One region of the Pseudoalteromonas sp. DY56-GL79 genome, then DNA from elsewhere that is predicted to be linked to it. Evidence: predicted binding sites of a transcription regulator. Region 1 holds the regulator's gene; the other holds the start of a gene.
What was found. The regulator MetJ, encoded in region 1, represses methionine synthesis genes. The targets are predictions, from matches to a motif close to TAGACGTCTAGACGTCTA.
Positions count from the first base shown of each region.

Region 2: the regulator MetJ is predicted to act here: its motif matches at 2,158-2,175, upstream of NO992_RS21250 (methylenetetrahydrofolate reductase).

Region 1 covers NZ_JANHZS010000038.1:28,775-32,970, forward strand. The annotation lists gene metB (cystathionine gamma-synthase) at 1-1,026, opposite strand, end outside; gene metJ (met regulon transcriptional regulator MetJ) at 1,371-1,691, shown strand; gene NO992_RS22025 (malic enzyme-like NAD(P)-binding protein) at 1,773-3,014, opposite strand; gene rpmE (50S ribosomal protein L31) at 3,783-3,998, opposite strand.
Region 2 covers NZ_JANHZS010000035.1:49,908-54,103, reverse strand. The annotation lists gene NO992_RS21255 (insulinase family protein) at 1-1,951, opposite strand, end outside; gene NO992_RS21250 (methylenetetrahydrofolate reductase) at 2,222-3,178, shown strand; gene NO992_RS21245 (undecaprenyl-diphosphate phosphatase) at 3,258-4,058, opposite strand; gene folK (2-amino-4-hydroxy-6-hydroxymethyldihydropteridine diphosphokinase) at 4,055-4,196, opposite strand, start outside.

The DNA.
Region 1 (4,196 bases):
GTGTGTCATCGTCGCTGGATGGCAAATAAGACTCTCAACCCCACCTAAAGATTCTGCCAATGAAAAATGCGTTAGAGACGTTAAAAACTTCGCTGAAGTTTGCAGATCGCCTTTGATATCAAAGCTCACCATACCACCAAAACCGAGTTGTTGTTTTTTCGCAAGTTCGTGTTGAGGATGCGACTCAAGGCCTGGGTAATAAACTTGGCTAACATACGGGGACTTTTCTAAATACTCCGCAATCAGCTGGGCATTTTCTTGATGCTGGCGTAAACGCACGTTTAAGGTGCGCAGTCCACGTAAAGTAAGATAACTATCAAAAGGCGCGCCGGTAATACCGATATTATTCGCCCACCAAGCTAACTCATCACCCAACTCCTGCGTACGCGCGATCACCGCGCCCCCCACGACATCAGAATGGCCATTGATATATTTAGTAGTTGAATGCACGACTACGTCTACGCCAAAGGCAATGGGGTTTTGTAGTGCAGGAGACAAGAAGGTATTGTCGGCGGCGACCAAAGCCCCCACAGCGCGTGCTGCATTTACGACAGCTTCTATATCCGTTAGCCTTAATATTGGGTTACTTGGTGTTTCAATCCAAACTAATTTAGGTTTGATCTGCTGCAGCTGTGCAAGACTTTCAGGTTGCGTGAGATCCAACACGGCTAATTTGAGCAGTCCACGCTTAGCAAGCGATGTAAACAAGCGATAGCTACCACCGTAACAGTCATGTGGAATAACCAGCGTATCGTCATGGTTAAGTAGCTGAGTTACTAGGTGAACAGCAGCCATGCCAGTGGCGGTAATAATGCCACGAGCACCACCTTCAAGTTCAGTCAGTGCCTGTGCAAGCACATCACGATTAAAGTTACCACTGCGGCCATAATCGTAGTCGCGTTTGGTATCAAAATCGGCAAAAGAATAGGTGGTAGAAAGGTAAAGCGGTGGCACTACTGCCCCATGTGCTTTATCAGCTTCTATACCGTGACGCACTGCAACCGTCGATTTGTTAACTTGACTCATAAGGTCACCTAGATAGTTGGATGTTTAGACGTCTAAAAGGTTAGAACAACAGAAACTAGAAGTCAAAACATTTATACTGCTAAATGGCTAAATAACTAGTATTTGACTATCTTTTTTAAACCGATAAAATTTCGCCACTCTAGGCGTTGCTAATACGACTGAGTTATTGAAAACTATGGCAGAGATTCTTCTATCTCGCTATGGCGGATTAGTTTATTCATCTATTTGAATTTAGGATTTATCTTTAATTCGTAAAGTTATCCCTATATTCATGCGGTTGATGAATAATGTAGACCAGAACCCAGTCATATTGGCATTGATGTAACTGAGGCAAGTACACAATTATGGCAAAATGGAACGGTGAGTATATTCACCCATATGCAGAACACGGTAAGAAAGCAGAGCAAGTAAAAAAGATCACGGTGAGCATACCTCTGAATGTACTCAAAGTGCTAACTGATGAGCGTACACGTCGCCAAGTGAATAATTTACGTCATGCCACGAACAGTGAGCTTTTATGTGAGGCGTTTCTACACGCCTTCACAGGTCAGCCACTGCCGAGCGATGAAGACTTGAGAAAAGATAATCCAGAGCGTATTCCGTTAGAAGTAAGACAAATAATGGAAGAACGCGGTTTGGAGATCCCAGAAATAAACGAAGAGTGATAACTACTCTTTCTCTGTGGACATACAGACACAAAAAAAGCCTCAATCGAGGCTTTTTTCATTTGGATAATACCAATGGTATTATTCCATATATCCAGCTGGCATATCGATTTGTGCCACGCCTGATTCAATTGCAGCTACCGCTACCGCTTTTGCGATACGAGGTAACAAACGCGGATCCATTGGTTTTGGAATAATGTACTCAGGACCAAACTCAAGACTATCCACGTCAGCCGCTTTTAACACTTCAGCAGGCACAGGCTCTTTCGCAATCGTTCTAATTGCTTCAACCGCTGCAATCTTCATCTCATCATTGATAGCAGTCGCACGTACATCAAGCGCACCACGGAAGATAAACGGGAAACACAACACGTTATTTACTTGGTTTGGATAATCTGAGCGGCCAGTCGCCATGATCAAATCATTACGAGCACCGTGTGCAACTTCAGGACTGATCTCTGGATCTGGGTTAGAACAAGCAAATACCACGGGCTTGTCAGCCATTAGCTTTAGATCCTCAGCAGAAAGTAAGTCTGGGCCAGAAACACCAACAAATACGTCCGCATCCGCAATCACGTCTTGTAACGTACGCTTATCCGTGTTGTTTGCAAACAACTCTTTGTATTCATTTAGGTCATCACGACGAGTATGGATCACGCCTTTTCTGTCCAGCATATAGATGTGCTCACGTTGAGCACCGCATTTGATCAGTAATTCCATACAAGCGATAGCGGCTGCACCCGCGCCAAGACACACAATAATCGCATCATGAATATCTTTACCTTGGATTTCCAACGCATTCAGCATACCCGCAGCGGTTACAATTGCGGTGCCGTGCTGATCATCATGGAATACAGGAACGTCACAACGTTCGATTAGCGCGCGCTCAATTTCAAAGCACTCTGGCGCTTTAATATCTTCGAGGTTAATACCACCAAATGTGTCTGCGATATTTGCCACAGTATTGATGAAATCTTCGGTGGTGTTGTGCTTAACTTCGATATCGATTGAATCAAGACCCGCAAAACGCTTAAATAATAGCGCCTTACCTTCCATAACAGGCTTTGACGCCAAAGGACCTAAGTTACCCAAGCCAAGAATTGCCGTACCATTACTGATCACCGCAACCATATTTCCTTTACCCGTGTAACGGTATGCATTCGCCGGATCAGCCGCGATTTCACGTACTGGCTCTGCAACACCTGGGCTATATGCAAGTGCTAAGTCTTTTACGGTCTCGGCAGGTTTAGTGAGTTCAACACTGATTTTACCTGGAACGGGCTTCTCGTGATAATCTAGAGCTTGTTGACGAAAATCTGTCATGGCGCGATATTTTCCTACGAAGTTAATGTGAGAGTGTGGTAAACGTTCGCATTCTGAATGTTGGCAACCTAGCTAGCTGATTACAGCAACACACAGTGCGATTAACTATATGAGCGACGACATTCAACCACTCAACAAGCGTTTGTGCTTTGCTGTCGCGGTATGTCAATAGGACATATAGTTAATCGACCGTATTCACACAATACCGAGTTTTGCTCATTATTCAAGTAAAATCAGGTCTATCCACTAGCACGGTATTTTCTATACTTTTCCGAGAAGATAAGCTCAATTTTAAGAAATATTTCACAAACAATGTGACTAAAACTTAAAAAACAAGACGCTAAAACCAGCACAAAATGCAGAAAATTAGCACAGATGTACACTAACTATAAAAACAATAAGAAAATTGCAACTTAACCAATTTTAACGTCAAGATACCTACATTTAGTCGCAACATAATGACTTTAGTTTATATAAAGTGCTCATAGCTGATACTATTTACTATATGAGCTTTGATTATTTTCACAACTTAAGCTCGTAAATGTTGAATATTTATCTACTAAATAGAGTTTTTACTCTACCCAAGAGATCAGTAAAGTTTTGCTGCCAAACTGGCAAGTTTTCTATTTTAGAAGAATAAAAGACACAATGAAGGCGGGATGACTGGCGGTCTGTTGGTAAAAAACAGGATGTATAAATCGGGAAGGTATTTTCAAACCGGCACAAAAAAAGCACCCTAAGGTGCTTTTTTCGACTAGACCAACAAGATTACTTCTTGCTGCTAAGTGCACCGAAACGCTTGTTAAAGCGATCTACACGGCCACCTGTGTCAAGGATCTTCTGCTTACCAGTGTAAAACGGGTGACATGCAGAACATACGTCTAGGTGAATATCTTTACATAGCGTTGAACGAGTTTCGAACTTGTTACCGCAAGAGCACGATGCAGTGATCGTCTCGTAATTAGGGTGAATACCTTCTTTCATAGCAACCTCTAGTTAAGGCCGTATCGCTCTCCAAACCCGAAGTCTGGCACCATACGTAGTTATACAAAAATGTGGACGCGTATTTTAGTGCTTAACTGAACAATCTACAAGCAATATTTCAGAGTTTTTTATCACCGTCGCAGAGTACGTTTTCAATTCGTACTACCTTAGGTATATACTTCGTCACTGCGCTCACTT
Region 2 (4,196 bases), on a different contig from region 1:
AAGCCTTAACGTCATCTAAAGTGATTGCTTCTAAGTCTGATAAATCACCAAAGTTATAGCTTTCGTATGGGTGGCCTTTGTACAGCTCGTGATAAAGCACTTCTTTACCTAGCTCTTCATCATTTGACGCTTTCAAACCAGCCTTAATGCCGTCGATTAGCTCTTTTTTCAGACGTTTAAAATCATCTTCTCTGAACCCTGGGTTCAAAAGCTGCTGACTCACAATGCCATACCATTGATCAGCATTGTCTTTATGAATACGACCACGTAAAGAAATCATTTCTTTATCGATTTGATAACCAAAGCTACCAGCAATCGGGTACAGCGCCTTTTGAATTTCTTTGTATGATTGCGACTCACTTCCACCATTGGCAATCATAGCCGCAGTAAGCGCAGCAAGACCTTTTTTACCTGCAGGATCGGCAGCAGCACCTGTGTAAAAAAGAAAGTTCACATCCACCAGCGGTGAATTATTCGTTTTATCTAGTACGTTGAAATGACGCGTTACTGGCTTGTCCATTTTTGCCACTAACTTGTCTAAGTTAACTTCCTTATCAAAACCAGAGACAGACTCAAGTGCAGACATAGTTACCGTTGTGCGGCTGCTGTCCACAAAGTATTTATTGGCAATATCACGAATATCTTTTGCAGTGACTTTATCAGCACTTGCATACAGTTCATTCACTACTTCAGGATCACGCTCAAAATGCATGTAGCTCGCGAGTGTCGAAGCAATAGATTGTGATGAATCAAGGCCGTTAATAAAGCTGTACTTTAGGTTTGATTTAAGTGCAGCAAGCTTATTTTCATCTACCAGCTCTGTGCGTGCTTTTGCGTAAGTGTTATTGATTGCATCACGCACTGTTGCCAAATCTTTTTCATCTTCTACTTTAACGAAAACATGCAGAAGACCTGGGTCTTTGGTTTCAGGGTTATAGGTAAACATTTGGCTTGCAAGCTGTTTATCTACCACCAGCTCTTGATACAGCGCTGAATTTTCAGAGAAATAAAGCTGCGAGATCAGATCAAGTGCCGCTCGGTCTTTTTTCTTCGGCTCCCATGCAGTACCTTTATACGAAACTAGCAACCAGTGACCCGGTAAGCCATCATATTTTTCGTGAACGTAACGCGCTTTGTCTTGCTTTGGCTCAACAGGAATATCGGCTTGGTAGTCACCCTTTTTCCAATTACCCCAATGCTTTTTCACCATAGCCATAGTTGCTTTAGGATCCACATCACCTACGATCACAAGTGATACATATTCAGGCTTGTAAAAACGCTCAAAGAAGGTTTTACCATAGGCCATTTGATCTGGCATTGCTTCGATGTCTTCAAAAAAGCCCATCGTTGTGTGCTTATAGGTATGTTTATCAAATGCTTCTTTTCTTACCGCAGAAAGCAGTTTTCGAACTGGGCTGGCATTATTTTTAAGGTATTCACCTTTCACAGTTAGTGCTTCGGTGCGGAACTGTTCTTCACTGTATGTCAGGTTTTGAAAGATATCCGCTTCGATTTCTAATACTTTATCTAAATGCTGCTTTGAGAAATTTAAGTGGTAGTTAGTGTAGTCGTTGGTCGTGTAGGCACGATTATCAACACCTGAGTTTTTCAAAATGTCCGAATAAACGTCTTGTGGATACTTTTCTGAGCCTTTGAACATCATATGCTCAAAGAAGTGAGCAAAGCCGGTTTTACCCGCTTCTACTTCATTACGCGAACCAACAGAAACCGGAATTTGTAGCGATACCACATCAGGATAGTTAGTTTTAACTACCATGACGCGAAGGCCATTTTCTAGCTCTTCCAAAACATAATCTTGGGCGAATACTTTATTGGATTGGGCAGCTTGAGTACTTACAGCTGACTGTTGAGCTTGATCTGAATTCGTCGCTGCGCAGCCACTAAGCGCTAAGCTTACGGCAAAGCTGGTTGCTAGTAATTTGAATTTCATGAATTTGGTCCTAATCATATTTTTTATTCTAAGTAAGTCGTGTTCACTTACGTTAGCAAACCTCCTGATTATGCCCCAAAGTCATACTAATTCGCTAATTTCCAAGGTGATTTACCACCCTAATGTGTAAACAAATATGAAATTTTGATTTGAGCACTTGAGATTAATTCATAATTATTGAAATTCTTTCATTAAAAAAATCTATCTAGACGTCTAAATGGCTGCTATATTAGTAAAGAGATACAGAAATGCTTTTGTGGAATGAGGATTATGGCTTTAACGCTTCAAGAGAAAATCATTGACCCTAACCAAGGGGTATATTTAATTGGTACCACACCACCTAAGATTGGCACCGACCCAGAACAGCTAAAATCAATTGCCGCTAAACTTTTAGGCCGTTTACATGAGATTGAATACGACGGCGTGATCATCTATGACATTCAAGATGAAAGCAGCCGTACTCAAGTACCACGCCCATTTCCTTTTAAGCACACCGTTGATCCGTGTGAATATAGCCAGTTGATCCGCGAATTGTCACACCTTGATGTAATTACGTATAAAAGTGTGGCACAGCGCGATAGTGAAGCTTTTGGCAATTGGTTAAGCAGCACTAAACAGCAATATGGGTTAAACAATCTAGTATTAGTGGGCAGCCCGTCTTCACAAGGCGATATTAAGTTGCCGCTTTCTGAAGCCTATAAGGTATTGAAGCATCACCAAGATGACTTTTTCTTGGGTGGTGTAACCATCGCAGAGCGCCATGCCAGTAAGCGTAATGAACACGAAAGGCTGATAGATAAAACAGAGCAAGGCTGCCAATTCTTTGTTTCCCAAGCAGTGTATGACGCTCAAGCAACCATAGATCTGATCACGAGTTATGCTCGCACCTGTAAACAACAAGGGCAAACACCAAAACGCATTATTCTTACCTTTACTCCATGTGGTGGAGAAAAGACCTTGCAGTTTATGGAGTGGCTGGGGATCTCAGTACCAGAAGCAACCAAATGGCGCATGTTAGATGCAGACAATACACTAAGTGAGTCAATTCGTATTTGTAGAGAGAATCTCGATCAAATCTTAAAAAGCTGCTCACATCTGGATATTTCTCTTGGCTTAAATATTGAGAGCTTAACAAACCGCAAAGAAGAAATTGATGCGTCGATAAACCTTTACAGGCTATTGAAGGCGACCATGGAATTATGCCTTGCGGAAAAGCAAATTGCTTAATGCAGTCTAGTAAATTGAAAAAGCCAGCTTCATCAAGCTGGCTTTTCTGTTAACCTTGCTGAATTATCCAAAGCTCAGATTAACTTAGGCTCAAGAAAGCGATTAATCCCACCCCAAGTAACAAGCGGTAAATGACAAATGGCATCATGCCCATGCGCTCTATGATTTTCAGGAAAAAGAAGATACAGGCATAAGCTGAGATAAACGACAGTACCGCACCACTTAATAACGCATTCCAATCAACCACTTCATCGCCGGTAGCAAGCTCTAAACTGTAATACAATCCCATCATAGAAATGACTGGAATAGACATTAAAAACGAAAAGCGCGCCGCACTTTTCTTATCAAGCCCGAGTAATAAACCTGCGGTGATGGTAATGCCTGAACGCGATGTGCCGGGAATGACAGCTGTAATTTGCGCAAGCCCCAGTATCAATGCGCTTTTCCAGTTTAAGGCAAATTCGTCCTTGATTTGTTTCGCTTTCACGTCGGCATACCAAAGCAGTAAACCAAATACTATCGTCGATGTTGCAATCACCCAAGCGCTACGTAAATAAACTTCTACGATATCTTTAAGTAGTGGAGCTAAAATCACGAATGGTATAGTGGCAACCACAATACACCAAGTCAGCCGGCTTTCTTTTGAGTGCGTACCTGAGAATGACTTGAACCATCCTGCCAGTAGGCTGACAATGTCTTGTCGAAAATAAATAACGACAGCCAGCAAAGTACCAACATGAACAGCAACATCAAAGGCAAGACCCTGATCTTGCCAACCTAGTACCTGAGAAGGTAGCAGTAAGTGGGCAGAACTCGAAATAGGTAAAAATTCAGTGAGACCTTGAATAATTGCAAGGACGACAATCTCAATAAAGCTCATTGCTTGGGAAACTCCACTTTCCATAATTTTTGAGTTGGGTTGTGATACTCCTGCCATAACTGAGCAATGGTTTTACCCTCAACAGGATGGATAAAATCAGGAGCTAGTTCAGCTAATGGCTGAAGCACGAAGGCATTT